Regions from separate parts of the Streptomyces sp. NPDC002092 genome, predicted to be linked through region 1. Evidence: riboswitches for the same ligand, from Rfam matches in the RefSeq annotation. Region 1 holds a riboswitch; the other holds the start of a gene.
What was found. A riboswitch is a leader RNA that binds a small molecule or an ion and turns the genes downstream of it on or off. The one in region 1 is predicted to bind ZMP and ZTP.

Region 1 (7,449 bases):
GGCCACCAGAAATGGAATCCGGAGAACATCGCGAACACGACGGTGCCGAAGATGACGTAATGGAAATGGGCGACGACGAAGTAGGTGTCGGAGGTCGGGAAGTCCAGCGGCGGGGAGGCGAGCATCACGCCGGTCAGGCCGCCGAAGACGAACGTGATCAGAAAGCCGGTCGCCCAGAGCATCGGGGTCTCGAAGGACAGGGAGCCCTTCCACATCGTTCCGATCCAGTTGAAGAACTTCACGCCGGTCGGTACGGCGATGAGGAACGTCATGAAGGAGAAGAACGGGAGCAGTACACCGCCGGTGACGTACATGTGGTGGGCCCACACGGTCACGGACAGACCCGCGATGGCGATGGTCGCGCCGATCAGGCCCATGTAGCCGAACATCGGCTTGCGGGAGAAGACCGGGATGACCTCGGAGATGATGCCGAAGAACGGCAGCGCGATGATGTACACCTCTGGATGGCCGAAGAACCAGAAGAGGTGTTGCCACAGCAGGGCGCCGCCATTGGCCGCGTCGAAGACATGCGCCCCGAACTTGCGGTCCGCCTCCAGCGCGAACAGCGCCGCGGCCAACACCGGGAAGGCCAGGAGCACGAGAACACCCGTCAGCAGCACGTTCCACGTGAAGATCGGCATGCGGAACATGGTCATGCCCGGCGCGCGCATGCAGATGATGGTGGTGATGAAGTTGACCGCACCGAGGATCGTGCCGAAGCCGGAGAAGGCCAGACCCATGATCCACAGGTCGGCGCCGATACCCGGGCTGCGGACCGCGTCCGACAGCGGGGAGTAGGCGAACCAGCCGAAGTCGGCCGCACCCTGCGGGGTGAGGAAGCCGCCGACGGCGATGGTCGAGCCGAGGAGATAGAGCCAGTACGCGAGCATGTTCAGCCGCGGGAAGGCCACATCCGGGGCGCCGATCTGCAGCGGCATGATCCAGTTGGCGAAGCCCGCGAACAGCGGCGTCGCGAACATCAGCAGCATGATCGTGCCGTGCATCGTGAACGCCTGGTTGAACTGCTCGTTCGACATGATCTGCAGGCCCGGACGGGCCAGCTCGGCGCGCATCAGCAGCGCCATCACGCCGCCGACCAGGAAGAACGCGAACGACGTGACCAGGTAGAGCGTCCCGATCGTCTTGTGATCAGTGGTCGTCAGCCACTTGAGGTGCCTCATGCCCCGCCTGTGTCCGCTCCGGGTACGCCGGTCACACTCGGGTGACGCGACGAGAATCACGGAAACGGGTGTGACGATCCGGATGGTGCCGGACACGAACGGGACATGAGCAACGACGAGATCTTCGCCGCTGCCTATCGCGAGCACTACTGGGCGGTCAGCCGCTATGTCGCGCGGCGACTGGGCGGGCGGGCCGGCGAGGTGGAGGAAGTGGTGGCGGAGGTGTTCACGGTCGCCTGGCGACGCCGGGCCGACCTGCCGGGATCCCCGCTGCCCTGGCTCTACGGCGTGGCCCGCAACTGCCTGGCGAACGCGGTACGCGGCTACGGGCGGCGCCGCCGCCTGGTCGACCGCCTGGGCAACGACGAGACCGCACACGGCCGGCAGATCGTGGCGAGCCCCGATGCGGAGACCCCGGGCGGCTGGGTGCACGAGGCGCTGGCCCGGCTGTCCGAGGCCGACCAGGAGGTGCTGCGCCTGACGGCATGGGAGGAACTGGGCATCGACGAGGTCGCGGTCGCCCTCGGCTGCGGAACGAGGGCCGCATCGATGCGGCTGCACCGCGCCCGGCACCGGCTGAGAGCCGAGATAGACCGCATGGGACCCCTGCGCCCCAGCGCGGCCTCCGCCGACGCGACCCCCTCGAAGGAACACGGCCATGGCTGACGAACTCGAACTCCTGCGCCGCGCCAACCCGGTGCCGCTCGACGGTCCCCACTACGGCGACGGCCCCCTCGACCACCACGCCGAGCGCCGGCTCAACCGGCTGCTGCACGACCGCCCCACGCGCCGCCGCACCCGGCTCGTCTGGAGCCTCGCCACCACCGCCGCCGTCGCCGCGACCGCGTTGGCGTTGCTGCTCAGCGGCCCCGGCACCGCGCCCGCGGTCGCCGCACCCCGCCCGCTGGTCGTCCAGGCAGACTCCACCCCCGTACCCCTGGAGGAACTCGCCGACCGCGCACAGCGGCAGGCCACGGCGGAGGATGCGCCGAGGCTGCGCAAGGGCACGCATGTGCAGTCCTGGAGCCTCGGCATGAGCGACGACAAGCCCCCGATCACGCTCCCCGAGGAGCGCGTCGTGCGCTGGAAGGCCGACGGCAGCCACACCGAGCTCGTGGTGGCGACCGACCCCCGCCACCCCGGCCGGCCGGTCCTGCGCGACGACGGCGGCGACCCACACCTGGTCGAGGACGGCCATGTCATCAGCAGCCGGACGTTTCCGCCCAGTTGGAGCGACGCGCCGCCCGAGTCCCCCCCGCCGAACGGCACGGCAAGGCTGCGGGTCTACCTCCAGGAGGCCTCGTACACCCGCACCAAGCTGACGACTCCCGAACTCCTCGACGCCGTCGGGGTGTTGCTCGACCACTGGACCCTCGGCTCCCGCGAGTCCGCGACGCTGGCCCGGCTCCTCGCGGGCACCGAGGGGCTGCGACCGGTCGGCCAGGTCACGGACCGGCTCGGGCGGCGCGGACAGGCGTACGAGTACGAGGGCGCCGGCTACCGGCGGATGCTGATCATGCAGCCGTCCACCGGTGCGGTCCTCGGCCTGGAGACCGTCGTCACCGGGGCGGAGCCGGAGTACGGCGTCAAGGCCGGCGACGTCATGGACTACAGCGCCTGGATGCGCTGATCACACCCCGAGCTGCCGGGCGGCGGCATCCACGGTCTGCTCCAGCAGCGTGGCGATCGTCATCGGACCGACACCGCCCGGCACCGGAGTGATCAGACCGGCCCGCTCCACGGCGGAGTCGAAGTCGACGTCGCCGACGTTTCCCGGGTTGTAGCCGGCGTCGATCACGACCGCGCCTGGCTTGATGTCCTCGCCCCGGATCAACCGCGGCCGCCCCACGGCGGCGACCACGATGTCCGCCTCCCGCACGACCGAGGACAGGTCCCGGGTACGGGAGTGGCAGTACGTCACCGTCGCGTCGCGGGCGAGCAGCAGCATGCCGGCCGGCTTGCCGAGGATGGCGCTGCGGCCCACGACCACGGCCCGCTTCCCGGACGGGTCGACGCCGTACTCGTCGAGCAGCCGCATGATGCCGCCCGGCGTGCACGACACGAAGCCCGGCAGGCCGAAGCTCATCGTCGCGAACGAGGCGAAGGTGACGCCGTCGACGTCCTTCTCGGGCGCGATCGCCTCGAACGCGGCCCGCTCGTCGATGTGCTCGCCCATCGGGTGCTGCAGCAGAATGCCGTGCACCCCCGGGGCGTCCGAGAGGGAACGCAGGGCGCCGACGAGTTCCTCGGTGGTCGTGGCGGCGGGAAGTTCCACCTGGCGCGACTCGATACCGGCCTTGCGGCAGCGGTTCCGCTTCATCCGGACATAGGTGACGGAGGCGGGGTCCTCGCCGACCAGTACCGTCGCCAGGCACGGCGCCGTTCCGGTCCGTCCGGTGAGGTCGGCCGCCCGCTTGGCGGTGTCCTCGACGATGCGCCGGGCAAGGGAGGTGCCGTCGATGAGCCGGGCCTGGGGCATGATCCACTCCTGGGCAGGTGTGACGTACCGCCCAGGCGCACGGCATCGACTCTGCGTGGCCGCTCCCCGGTGGTACTCCACCTCAGCGCCAGTCACGGCCCGCCCTCAGACTAGCCGAGCCGCCACGGCGGTCAGGAGCCCCTGTCACGGGGACGCCGAGAAGGTCCAGGTCGATCGGGCGATGATCTGGACCCTCGCGGTTGTGCCCCTTACTCGTCCTACTCGTCCCACGCCTGGATCAGGACCTCTTCGCTGATCTTGCCGTCACGCAGGGTGATCATCGACTCGGCCAGGACGCGTGTCCCGTCCGAGTACTGGCAGGACTGGCTGTAGGCGGCATGATCGCCCTGAATGATGCACTGGTCCACTTTGTGTGTCATGTCACGGCTGTAGATGTCCTCGAACATTGCGCCGATCTCCTGGCGACCGCGCAGAACCTTGGGCTGGCTGGGCTGGGTGTTGCGGTCCACGATGCGTACCTGCGCGTCGTCCGCATAGAGCGACAGAAGATCCGCCGCAGTGTGTCCTTCGACCCCCTTGCGCAGGGTGTCCGCGCTGAAGCCGGGAGTTGCCGTGGTGCCCATGATGACCTCCTTCGAGGGACGCGACCCGAGGAGCTGCGGGCCGCGAAGGACCCCTCCTTCGAGGCTCCTCCGCCGCGGCGGCCTCGGCAAGCGCAGCCGGAGCACTGCCCCTGATGGGTGAGTGGCGTGGCGCGGCCGTGACCGCCGCAGGCCCGGTGACGTTGTGGGAAGCATGATCTCAACACGACGTATCGTCGCCGCCGTTGGTCTCGCCGCAGGAATCACCGCCCTTGCCGCGCCGCTTGCCTGTGCGTCCGACGCGACCATCCAGAACAAGGACGCGAGCGAGCTCAACCCGATCTCCACGCTCGACTCGCTCGCCCAGAGCGGCATCCCGGCCGAGCGCAGGGCCGAGGTGCCGCGCCCTTCCGAGCAGCTGCAGCACCTGAACCGACTCAACAACCTCGAGCAGCTGGACCGGGTCGCCCGCATGGGAGCCGCCAGCGGGTTCCCGGGGGCCCTGTAACCCGCCGACGCCGCATCGAACGTCCCCCCCACAGCGAAAGGGCCGCCCGGAGACGGGCGGCCCTTTCGCTGTGGGGGTGACCTGATCACGACCCTGCTCTGGAAGGGTGAAGGAAGTGGAAACCGGGCCGGGGGTGCATCAGGAAGTCGTGGTGCGAGATGTTCCACGCGTAGGCGCCCGCGAGCGAGAACACCACCCGGTCGCCGGCCCTGAGCCCCGGCGCGGGGACCCGGCGGGCCAGGACGTCCTTCGGGGTGCACAGCTGCCCCGCCACGGTGACCTGCTCGCCCTCGGCGGCCGACCGCGGCCACGGGTGCGGCCAGGCGTCCACCTTCAGCACGGAACAGGGCTGGTCATGCCCCTTCGTCGCCGGGGTCCGCAAGTGGTGGGTGCCGCCGCGAACCACCGCGAACTCCTCGCCGTGGCTGCGCTTCACGTCCAGCACCTCGGTGGCGTACCAGCCGCAGTAGGCCGTCAGCGCCCGCCCCGGCTCGATGCGCAGGGTCAGCTCGGGGTGCGCCTCGGTCAGACGGGCGAGCCCCCTGCCGTACGCGGTCCAGTCGAAGCGGTGCTCCGGATCGGTGTAGTCGACGGTCATGCCGCCGCCGACGTTCACCTCGGCGAGCGGAACACCGAGGCCCGTCGCCCAGGACACCACGGACTGGGCCACCGCCAGCTGTTCCGCCGCCTCCAGGCCACTGGCCAGGTGCGCGTGAACACCCCGTAGTTCGAGGTGCGGATACGTGCCGTCGGTGAGCGCCCGTACGACGTCGACGGCCTGTGCCGGGTCCAGGCCGAACGGCGTCGGACGGCCCCCCATCGCCAGCGAGCTGCCCGCCAGCGCTCCGTCCGCGACCGGAAGATTGACGCGGACCAGCACCGCCACCCGGCGCCCCGGCGCGCAGGTCCGCGCCAGCTCGGCCAGCATGCGCAGCTCGTACGCGCTCTCCACATGGAAACGCTCGACGCCGAGCTCCAGCGCGGTCCGTACCTCGTCCGGTGTCTTGCCGGGACCGCCGAAGGCGAGCGGCCGGTCCGGGACCGCCTTGGCCACATGGGCGAGTTCACCGCCCGAGGAGACCTCGTAGCCGTCGACGTAGGGGCCGAGCGCGCCGAGGATCTCCGGCTCCGGGTTCGCCTTGGCTGCGTAGTACACCTCGACCCGCTCGGGCAGTGCGGCCCGCACGGCGGCGGCATGAGCACTCAGCGCCGCCAAGTCGTAGACGTACGCGGGCAGTTCGGTGACGGGCAGGGACAGGACGTGGTCGTGGACCGCGGGCGTCGGGTCGGTCATCGGGCGCTCCCGGTCGTGTCGCGCAGGATGTCCTCGGCGAGCGGTGACGGCAGCCGGACGTACCCGGCGTCCCGGTCCGCCTTGCGTTCCCAGCGGGTCAGCAGGTTGGCCTTGGCGGGCAGCGGCACTCCGGCGAGCAGGGCGGCGAGCCTCGGCGGGCAGCCGTGGCGGTCGGCGTACGCCTGGAGCGTGGCGCGCACCCGGGCCCACAGGGCCGCCTCCGCCTGCGGGTGCAGGTCGGCGAGGGCGGCGAGCAGCTCGGCGACGTGGTTGACGAGCAGGCAGTACACGACCCGGTCCCAGCCGCGCTGGGCGTCGTACGTCATCGGGCCCGCGACGTCGGGCGGCAGTGCGGCCAGCGTCTCGGCGTGGTGTTCGGGGACGAGCTTGGTGCCCTCCAGGTCGCGGAAGAGGACCTGGGCGGGCATGCCGTCGGCGCCGACGCACACCAGGACGTTCTGCAGATGGGGTTCCAGGACCAGGCCGTGGTCGAAGTAGGCGGCCAGGACGGGCGGGACGAGCAGGTCGAGATACGTCGTCCACCAGGCGAGGGTGGTGCGTACGTCCGCTCCGTCGAGGAGGCGGGAGACGTGGGCGGCGCCCGTCGGGTACTCGTCGGCGACCGCGGCGGCGAGGAGGGGGACGGTGCCGGGGGCGAGGCGGCGCGGCAGGCCCTCGCGGACGATGACGCCGAAGCCCTCGAACAGGTCGCGGTCGGGGGTGCCGTCCGGGCCGGGCAGGGCCAGCGTGCGGTAGGCCGGCTCGCGCAGCACGGCGCTGCCGGGGAAGCGGTCGGCCAGGTCGGCGAGTGCCGGGGCCAGCAGACGGGTCAGCGCGACGGCGCCGGACAGCTCATAACTGCTGTTCTTGCGCAGGCAGTTGGTGATGCGGACGTTCAGGCTGAACTTGAGGAAGGTCTCCCCGTCGTACAGGGTGCGCACCGAGGCGGTGGCCGCGAAGGGGTGTCCGCCCGGCCCCAGGTCGAGGATGTCACCGCGGTCGAGGGCGGCGCGCAGGGCCGGGTGGGCCCGGAGGGTCTCGTACTGCCAGGGGTGGGCGGGCAGCAACCGGTAGCCCTCGGGTACGTCCGAACGCAGGCGGTCCAGCGGGGCGGTCGCCGACGGGTCCGCGGACTCCTCGGCGATCAGATGGGCGCGGACGGCGAGGTGGTGCAGCGGGAAGGAGGCACCGACCTCGGGGGCATACGCGGACCAGGCGCGCGGGTCGCCGGTGCGGGCCTTGGGCGTGGGGTGGAAGCGGTGCCCGAAGAGCAGGGACTGCTCGGAGGCCAGGTAGGCGGAGAGGCGGTCGTCCGGGAGGCGGGCGGGGCGGTCGGCGGCGAGTGCGGTGGTGATGGCGTCATGGCTGGAGGTGATCTGCTCCAGGAACTCCTCGTTGCGTACGCCGGTGCGCAGCGACAGCTCGTCGTGGGTGTACTCGGCCAG
Region 2 (7,449 bases), on a different contig from region 1:
CCATACGGGTATCGCGCTCAGGGCGGCCGCGGCGCTCGGGGCGGGTGCGGACGCGGAGGACGTGGTGCAGCAGGCCTTCGTCAAGGCGTACTGCGCGCTGGGCAGGTTCCGGGACGGCGCCGCCTTCAAGCCGTGGCTGCTGTCGATCGTCGCCAATGAGACGAGGAACACAGTGCGCACGGCGGCGCGGCAGCGCACGCTCGCCGGCCGGGAGGCGGCCTTCGTGGAGGCGGAGCCGCTGATACCGGAATCGGCGGACCCGGCGGTGGCGACCCTGGAGGCGGAGCGCCGTGAGGCGCTGCTGTCCGCGCTGGAGAAGCTGAGCGAGGAGCACCGGCTGGTCGTCACCTACCGCTATCTCCTGGAGATGGACGAGTCCGAGACGGCCCAGGCGCTGGGCTGGCCTCGCGGGACGGTCAAGTCCCGGCTGAACCGCGCTCTGCGCAAGCTGGGCCGACTGCTGCCGGATTTCAGGCCTCGGGAAGGGGGTGATGAGCGTGAGTGAAGGACGGGGTGCGTACGACGGTGAGGGCGGCCGTGGTCCGAGTCCGGGGCCGGGCGGGCGGGACCGTGGGAGGGCGCGCGAGGACGGCCCTTCCCGGCTGCCGGAGGAGCTGCGGGCGCTCGGCCGGTCGCTGGACGCGCCGGGGAGCGACGGCGCCGCCGGTTCGCCGGGCGCCGAGACGATGGTCGAGCGGGTGCTGGGGCAGATACTGGCCGAGCATGTGCCGGTCCCGGTGGCCGAGCCCCGGGGCGCCCGTGAGCGGCTGGGCGCGGTCCGGCACTGGACCCGGCAGCGGTGGCGCTCGCTGACCACGGTCCTGTGCTCTCTGCTGACGGTTCTCGTGCTCACGCCGCCGGTGCGGGCCGCGGTCCTCGACTGGTTCGACTTCGGCGGGGTGCAGGTGCGGTACGACCCGTCGGCGTCGCCCTCGCCAGGTGCTTCGGTGCCCGGCTGCGGCACCTCGGTGTCGCTCGGACAGGCCGGGAACCGGGCCGGTTTCGAGCCGCTGGTGCCGGACGCGCTCGGCGCGCCGGACACCGTGGCGGTGACGAGTGAGCCGCACGGACGGTTCCTGGTGAGCCTGTGCCGGCGGGAGGGTGGGCGCACGGTTCGACTGGACGAGTTCCCGGAGCGGCTGGACGTCGGCTTCACCAAGGTGCTGCGCGAGGGACCGGAGTGGATCGGGCTGGGCAAAGAGCCCTCGGCGGACGGTGTGCAGAACTACGCACTGTGGTTCCCACGCCCCCATCTGCTGAGTTTCTGGCTGGTCGATCCCGACGGGAACCGCTTCACGCGAAGGGAGCGGGCCACCGGGCCGACGCTGCTGTGGACCCACCGGACGGGTGCAGGTGCCGTGACACTCCGGTTGGAGGGCGTGGCGTCCGAGCGCCGGGCCGTGGAGATCGCGAAGTCGCTGGAGGAAGCCTCGAAATAGGACAGCCGGGGTGGGAACCCCGACGGGTCGGGCGGTGTACCAGAAGTGACAGGCGGTTGGGGGACGGGCCGTACGACACCGACGGGTTGGGGGACTGGATGCGTGCGTGGAAGAGCAGTCGACCGAGGGTGCGGGTCGCCGCTCTCTTCGCGGCGGTGGTGGCTGTGGTCCTGTGCGGAATGCCGGTGGCCGCGGCGTCCGACGGGACTGACGAGGCGGCGCAGGGGCAGGTCCGGGACGTCCCCGACCTGGCCATGATCATCGCGGGCGGCACCGGGCAGACGACGGTGCTGCGGTCCGGTGAGCCGGCCTTCACCCGCCTGCGACAGCTGCTGCGGCCGACCTACGAGGGGACGGAGCGGGTGCCGGACGACTGGGCCGAGGGGCGCCGTCCGCCGGTGGCCTTCACCGTGGTCTGGGGGCTGACGGGGGTGGGAGGCTGGCCGCAGACGATGCGTCCGCCGGGCGGTGACATCGCCGTCGAGCGCCAGGACCAGCTGTTCGTGGCGGCGGACGGCACGCCCTGGATACGCAGCGATCCCGCGCCGGCCGTCCAGGACGACGACATCCGCTGGCATCGGGCACCGCGCTCGGTGTTTGTGCAGTTGGAGCAGGCGAAAGTGCTGGGCGACGGTCCGGCCGCGGCCGGGCGCGGCGAGAGCGGGATGGCCTGGCAGCAGGCCACCGGGCAGGGGGCCGGCCGGAGCAGTGTCTGGTGGGCGGTTCCGGGGTTCGCAGCCGGGGCCGGTGGGGCACTGCTGATACGGCGCGCGGCGGCCCGGCAGGGTGCCGGACCGCCGCGGGAGGAACCACGACAGGAGCTCATCGAGCTCTGAGCGTCACCGGTCTTTGAGTATCACCGGTCTCCGAACGCCATCGATCTTTGACAACTCAAGAGCGGGCGCTGGTCAGCCCAGGTCGATCTCCGGGTACAGCGGGAAGCCTGCCACGAGGTCGGTGGCGCGGTGGGAGATCTCGTCCGCGATCTTCGGGTCGAGGACGTGCTGCGCCTTGGACGGGGCGCCCGACTTGGTGGTGCCCGGCTCGGCGGTGGTGAGGACGCGGTCGATCAGGCCCGCGACCTCGTCCATCTCGGCGGTGCCCAGGCCGCGCGTGGTCAGGGCGGGGGTGCCGATGCGGATGCCGGAGGTGTACCAGGCGCCGTTGGGGTCGGCGGGGATGGCGTTGCGGTTGGTGACGATGCCCGAGTCGAGCAGGGCCGCCTCGGCCTGGCGACCGGTGAGGCCGTAGGAGGTGGCCACGTCGATGAGGTTGAGGTGGTTGTCGGTGCCGCCGGTGACGAGGGTGGCGCCGCGGCGCATCAGGCCCTCCGCCAGGGCGCGGGAGTTGTCGACGATGCGCTGGGCGTAGTCCCGGAAGGAGGGCTGACGCGCCTCGGCGAAGGCGACGGCCTTGGCGGCCATGACATGCGGAAGCGGGCCGCCGAGGACCATCGGGCAGCCGCGGTCGACCTGGTCCTTGAGGGAGTCGTCGCACAGGACCATGCCGCCGCGGGGGCCGCGCAGCGACTTGTGGGTGGTGGTGGTGACGATCTGGGCGTGCGGGACCGGGTCGAAGTCGCCGGTCAGCACCTTGCCCGCGACCAGCCCGGCGAAGTGCGCCATGTCCACCATCAGGGTCGCGCCGACCTCGTCGGCGATCTCCCGCATGATGCGGAAGTTCACCAGACGCGGATAGGCGGAGTAGCCGGCGACGATGATCAGCGGCTTGAACTCGCGGGCGGAGACGCGCAGGGCCTCGTAGTCGATGAGGCCGCTCGCCGGGTCGGTGCCGTAGGAGCGCTGGTCGAACATCTTGCCGGAGATGTTCGGGCGGAAGCCGTGGGTGAGGTGGCCCCCGGCGTCCAGGGACATGCCGAGCATGCGCTGGTTGCCGAAGGCCTGGCGGAGCTCGGCCCAGTCGGCCTCGGTGAGGTCGTTGACCTGGCGGGCGCCGGTCTTCTCCAGGAAGGGGGCCTCGACCCGGTCGGCGAGGACCGACCAGAAGGCGACGAGGTTGGCGTCGATGCCGGAGTGCGGCTGGACGTAGGCGTGGCGGGCGCCGAAGAGCTCCTTGGCGTGTTCGGCGGCGAGCGACTCGACGGTGTCGACGTTGCGGCAGCCTGCGTAGAAACGGCGGCCGATGGTGCCCTCGGCGTACTTGTCGCTGAACCAGTTGCCCATCGCGAGGAGGGTGGCCGGGGAGGCGTAGTTCTCGGAGGCGATCAGCTTGAGCATCTCGCGCTGATCGTGGACCTCCTGCCCGATGGCGTCCGCGACGCGCGGCTCGACGGCGCGGATCACATCGAGGGCGGCGCGGAAGGCGGTGGACTCGGTGGAGAGGGGCTGCTGCTCTGACATGTCGTCGGCCTCCGGGCGTGGCGTGCAAGCGGTCACGGTTCTCGGTCTGGCCCAGGCGCACGGCACTCGGTCACACACGGGTCGCTCCCCGATGGTCCGTCCCATCCTTGCGCGCCAGTCACGACCCGTCGATCAGCCTACCGGCCACGCCGGAGAGCGCAGGTCCCGCGTCCACCATGCGAGCGACGATAGGAAGAGGGGGCCGCTGCACGGCTGCCACACCCCCGGGAGGTCCCGTGAACACGACGGACGCGCTCATCGCCGCCGCCGACGCGCACAGTGCGCACAACTACCACCCGCTGCCCGTGGTCGTCGCCTCCGCGGACGGGGCGTGGATGACGGATGTGGAGGGGAGGCGGTATCTGGACCTGCTGGCCGGTTACTCGGCGCTCAACTTCGGGCATCGCAACCGGCGGCTGGTGGAGGCGGCGAAGGCGCAGCTGGAGCGGGTGACGCTGACGTCGAGGGCGTTTCATCACGACCGGTTCGCGGCCTTCTGCTCCGAGCTCGCCGAGCTGTGCGGGATGGAGCTGGTGCTACCGATGAACACCGGCGCGGAAGCGGTGGAGACGGCCGTGAAGACGGCCCGGAAGTGGGGCTACCGGGTCAAGGGCGTGCCCGCGGAGATGGCGAAGATCGTGGTGGCGGGCAACAACTTCCACGGCCGTACGACGACCCTCGTCAGCTTCTCCACCGACCCGGAGGCGCGGGCGGACTTCGGTCCGTACACGCCGGGCTTCGAGATCGTGCCGTACGGGGATCTGACGGCGATGCGGTCGGCGGTCACGGAGAACACGGTGGCGGTGCTGCTGGAGCCGATCCAGGGCGAGGCGGGGGTGCTGGTGCCGCCGGCCGGTTATCTGCCGGCGGTGCGGGAGCTGACGCGCGAGCGGAACGTGCTGTTCGTGGCGGACGAGATCCAGTCGGGTCTCGGCCGGACCGGAAAGACCTTCGCGTGCGAGCACGAGGGCGTGGTCCCGGATGTGTATGTGCTCGGCAAGGCGCTGGGCGGCGGGATCGTGCCGGTGTCGGCGGTGGTCTCGTCGGCCGATGTGCTCGGGGTGTTCCGGCCCGGTGAGCACGGTTCGACGTTCGGCGGGAATCCGCTGGCGTGTGCGGTGGCGCTGGAGGTGATCGCGATGCTGCGGACGGGCGAGTTCCAGGCGCGGTCCGCGGAGCTGGGCGGTCATCTGCACCGGGAACTGGGGGCGTTGACCGGCACGGGCCGGGTGCGGGCGGTGCGCGGACGGGGGCTGTGGGCGGGCATCGACATCGCGCCGCAGTACGGCACCGGGCGGGAGGTGTCCGAGAAGCTGATGGAGCGGGGGGTGCTGGTGAAGGACACCCATGGGCCGACGGTGCGGATCGCGCCGCCGTTGGTGATCGCGAAGGAGGACCTGGACTGGGGGCTCGCGCAGCTGCGGGCAGTGCTGGGGATCTGAGCCTCCCGTCCCGGTGAGCCGGCCGGGCGGCAGCAGAGACGGGGCACCCGGGGGAACGCCACATATGCACCCCCACATATGCACCTTCCTTTAGGTATGTAAAGCCAACGATCGGTGAGAGCGGAAGCCGGGGGCATCGCCGCTTGCTGTACGTCTCCCCTACAGTCACTTCGTGATCTTTGGGATGGTGTGCGCGCTGGGCGCGGCGGTCTGCTTCGGTACCGCGACGGTTTTGCAGGCGGTTGCCGCGAGGACGGCCGGTACGGGTGGGGGCGGGGAGGCGGCGCTGCTGCTGCGGGCCCTGCGGCAGTGGCGGTATCTGGCCGGGCTGGCGCTGGACGGGCTGGGGTTCCTGTTCCAGATCGTCGCCCTGCGCTCGATCCCGATCTACGCGGTGGCCGCGGCGCTCGCGTCCAGCCTGGCGGTGACCGGGGTGGTCGCGGCGCGACTGCTGCAGGTGCGGCTGAGCGGGACGGAGTGGGGTGCGGTGGGGGTGGTGTGCGCCGGTCTCGCCATGCTGGGGCTGGCGTCCGGGGCCGAGGGGAATCGCGAAGGGTCGACGGCGCTGAAGTACGCGATGCTCGCGATCGCCGTCGTGGTCCTGCTGCTGGGCCTGTTCGGGGGGCGGTGGTCCGGGCGGGGGCGGGCGCTGGTGCTCGGCCTGGGAGCCGGGTTCGGGTTCGGGGTGGTGGAGGTGTCGGTGCGGCTGATCGACTCGCTCGCACCGTCAGAACTGCTCACCAACCCGGCGACCTACGCCCTCCTCATCGGCGGGGGCGCGGCCTTCCTGCTGCTGACGTCGGCGTTGCAGCGCGGCTCGGTGACCACCGCCACCGCCGGGATGGTGATCGGTGAGACGATCGGGCCGGCGGCGGTGGGTGTGGTGTGGCTCGGGGACCGCACCAGGGACGGGCTGGCCTGGCTTGCGGTGCTGGGGTTCCTGGTCGCGGTCGTGGGGGCGCTGGCGCTGGCGCGGTTCGGGGAGGCGCCGACGGCGGACGCCACGACCGCGGAAACGGCCTGAGCGAATGCCCCTGCGGCTGCATATCCGCTGGCAAATCGGGATGCACGGGCATTCTTTCCGCACCGAATGAAGGTGCCGGAAAGGCCGTCAAGGGGCCCGCTGCGGGGAGTTGAGGCCGGCTGCTACGGATTACGGCTCTGCCGATTCCGGCAGAGCCGCGCACAGCGCGTCCAGGGTGCCGGCCCATGCGCTGTCCGGTGGGGTCCCGTAGCCCACCACCAGCGCGTCGTGCGGCTCGACGGTCGCTTCGGGGTGGCGGTAGCGGTGCAGTCCGTGCACCGCGAGGCCCTGCCAGGCCGCCGCCCGCAGCGTCGCCTGCTCGGTGCCCGGCGGCAGCCGCAGCACCACGTGCAGGCCCGCCGCGATACCCGTGGCACTGACCTGCGGAGCACGTCGTGCGAGTTCCGCGACGAGCGCGTCACGGCGGCGGCGGTAGCGCAGCCGGGCGGCCCGCACATGGCGGTCGTAGGCGCCCGAGGTGAGGAACTCGGCGAGCGTCAGCTGGTCCAGGGCCCCGCAGGAGTCGATGTGCCCCTTGGCCTTCGCCGCCTCCCGGGCGAGGTCCGGCGGCAGGACCAGCCAGGCCAGTCTGAGGCCGGGGGCGAGGGACTTGCTGGCCGTGCCCGCGTAGACGACGTGGTCCGGGTCCAGGCCCTGGAGGGCGCCGACCGGCTGGCGGTCGTAGCGGAACTCGCCGTCGTAGTCGTCCTCTACGAGCAGGCCGCCGGTGCGGCGCGCCCAGTCGACGGCGGCGGCGCGCCGGTCGCGGTGCAGGGTGCCGCCCATCGGGAACTGGTGGGCGGGAGTGAGCAGGACCGCGTCCTCGCCGGTCAGCTCCCCCGGGTTGGTGCCGCGTTCGTCGAACGGCAGCGGGACCGTCCGCAGACCGGCCTGAGCCAGCAGGTCCCAGTGCACGTACAGGCCGTACGACTCCACGGCGACCGTCCTCGCGCCGCGCGTCCGCAGTACCGCGCCGAGAATGCGCAGGCCGTGCGAGATACCCGCGCACACCAGGATGCGCTCGGGGTCGGTGCGTACGCCCCGGGCGCGGGCGAGGTAGTCGGCGAGGGCGGTGCGCAGTTCGATGCGGCCGCGCGGGTCACCGTAGTCGAGGGCCCGGTACGGGGCCGCGGTGAGGGCGCGGCGGGCGGCCTTGAGCCACTGGGCGCGGGGGAAGAACGCCA

Region 2: another riboswitch for ZMP and ZTP. It lies ahead of ACWCRD_RS11110 (glycine hydroxymethyltransferase); the one in region 1 lies ahead of ACWCRD_RS33465 (bifunctional 5,10-methylenetetrahydrofolate dehydrogenase/5,10-methenyltetrahydrofolate cyclohydrolase).

The regions. Positions count from the first base shown of each region.
Region 1 is NZ_JBSFDG010000016.1:257,125-264,573, reverse strand. Features, by position in the region: gene ctaD (aa3-type cytochrome oxidase subunit I) at 1-1,181, opposite strand, end outside; gene ACWCRD_RS33475 (RNA polymerase sigma factor) at 1,287-1,847, shown strand; gene ACWCRD_RS33470 (CU044_5270 family protein) at 1,840-2,811, shown strand; gene ACWCRD_RS33465 (bifunctional 5,10-methylenetetrahydrofolate dehydrogenase/5,10-methenyltetrahydrofolate cyclohydrolase) at 2,812-3,660, opposite strand; ZMP/ZTP riboswitch at 3,683-3,766, opposite strand; gene ACWCRD_RS33460 (nuclear transport factor 2 family protein) at 3,879-4,244, opposite strand; gene ACWCRD_RS33455 (hypothetical protein) at 4,417-4,710, shown strand; gene ACWCRD_RS33450 (type III PLP-dependent enzyme) at 4,796-6,004, opposite strand; gene ACWCRD_RS33445 (IucA/IucC family protein) at 6,001-7,449, opposite strand, start outside.
Region 2 is NZ_JBSFDG010000004.1:227,271-234,719, reverse strand. Features, by position in the region: gene ACWCRD_RS11125 (RNA polymerase sigma factor) at 1-505, shown strand, start outside; gene ACWCRD_RS11120 (hypothetical protein) at 492-1,439, shown strand; gene ACWCRD_RS11115 (hypothetical protein) at 1,619-2,275, shown strand; gene ACWCRD_RS11110 (glycine hydroxymethyltransferase) at 2,348-3,799, opposite strand; ZMP/ZTP riboswitch at 3,842-3,931, opposite strand; gene rocD (ornithine--oxo-acid transaminase) at 4,036-5,241, shown strand; gene ACWCRD_RS11100 (hypothetical protein) at 5,426-6,265, shown strand; gene pdxR (MocR-like pyridoxine biosynthesis transcription factor PdxR) at 6,395-7,449, opposite strand, start outside.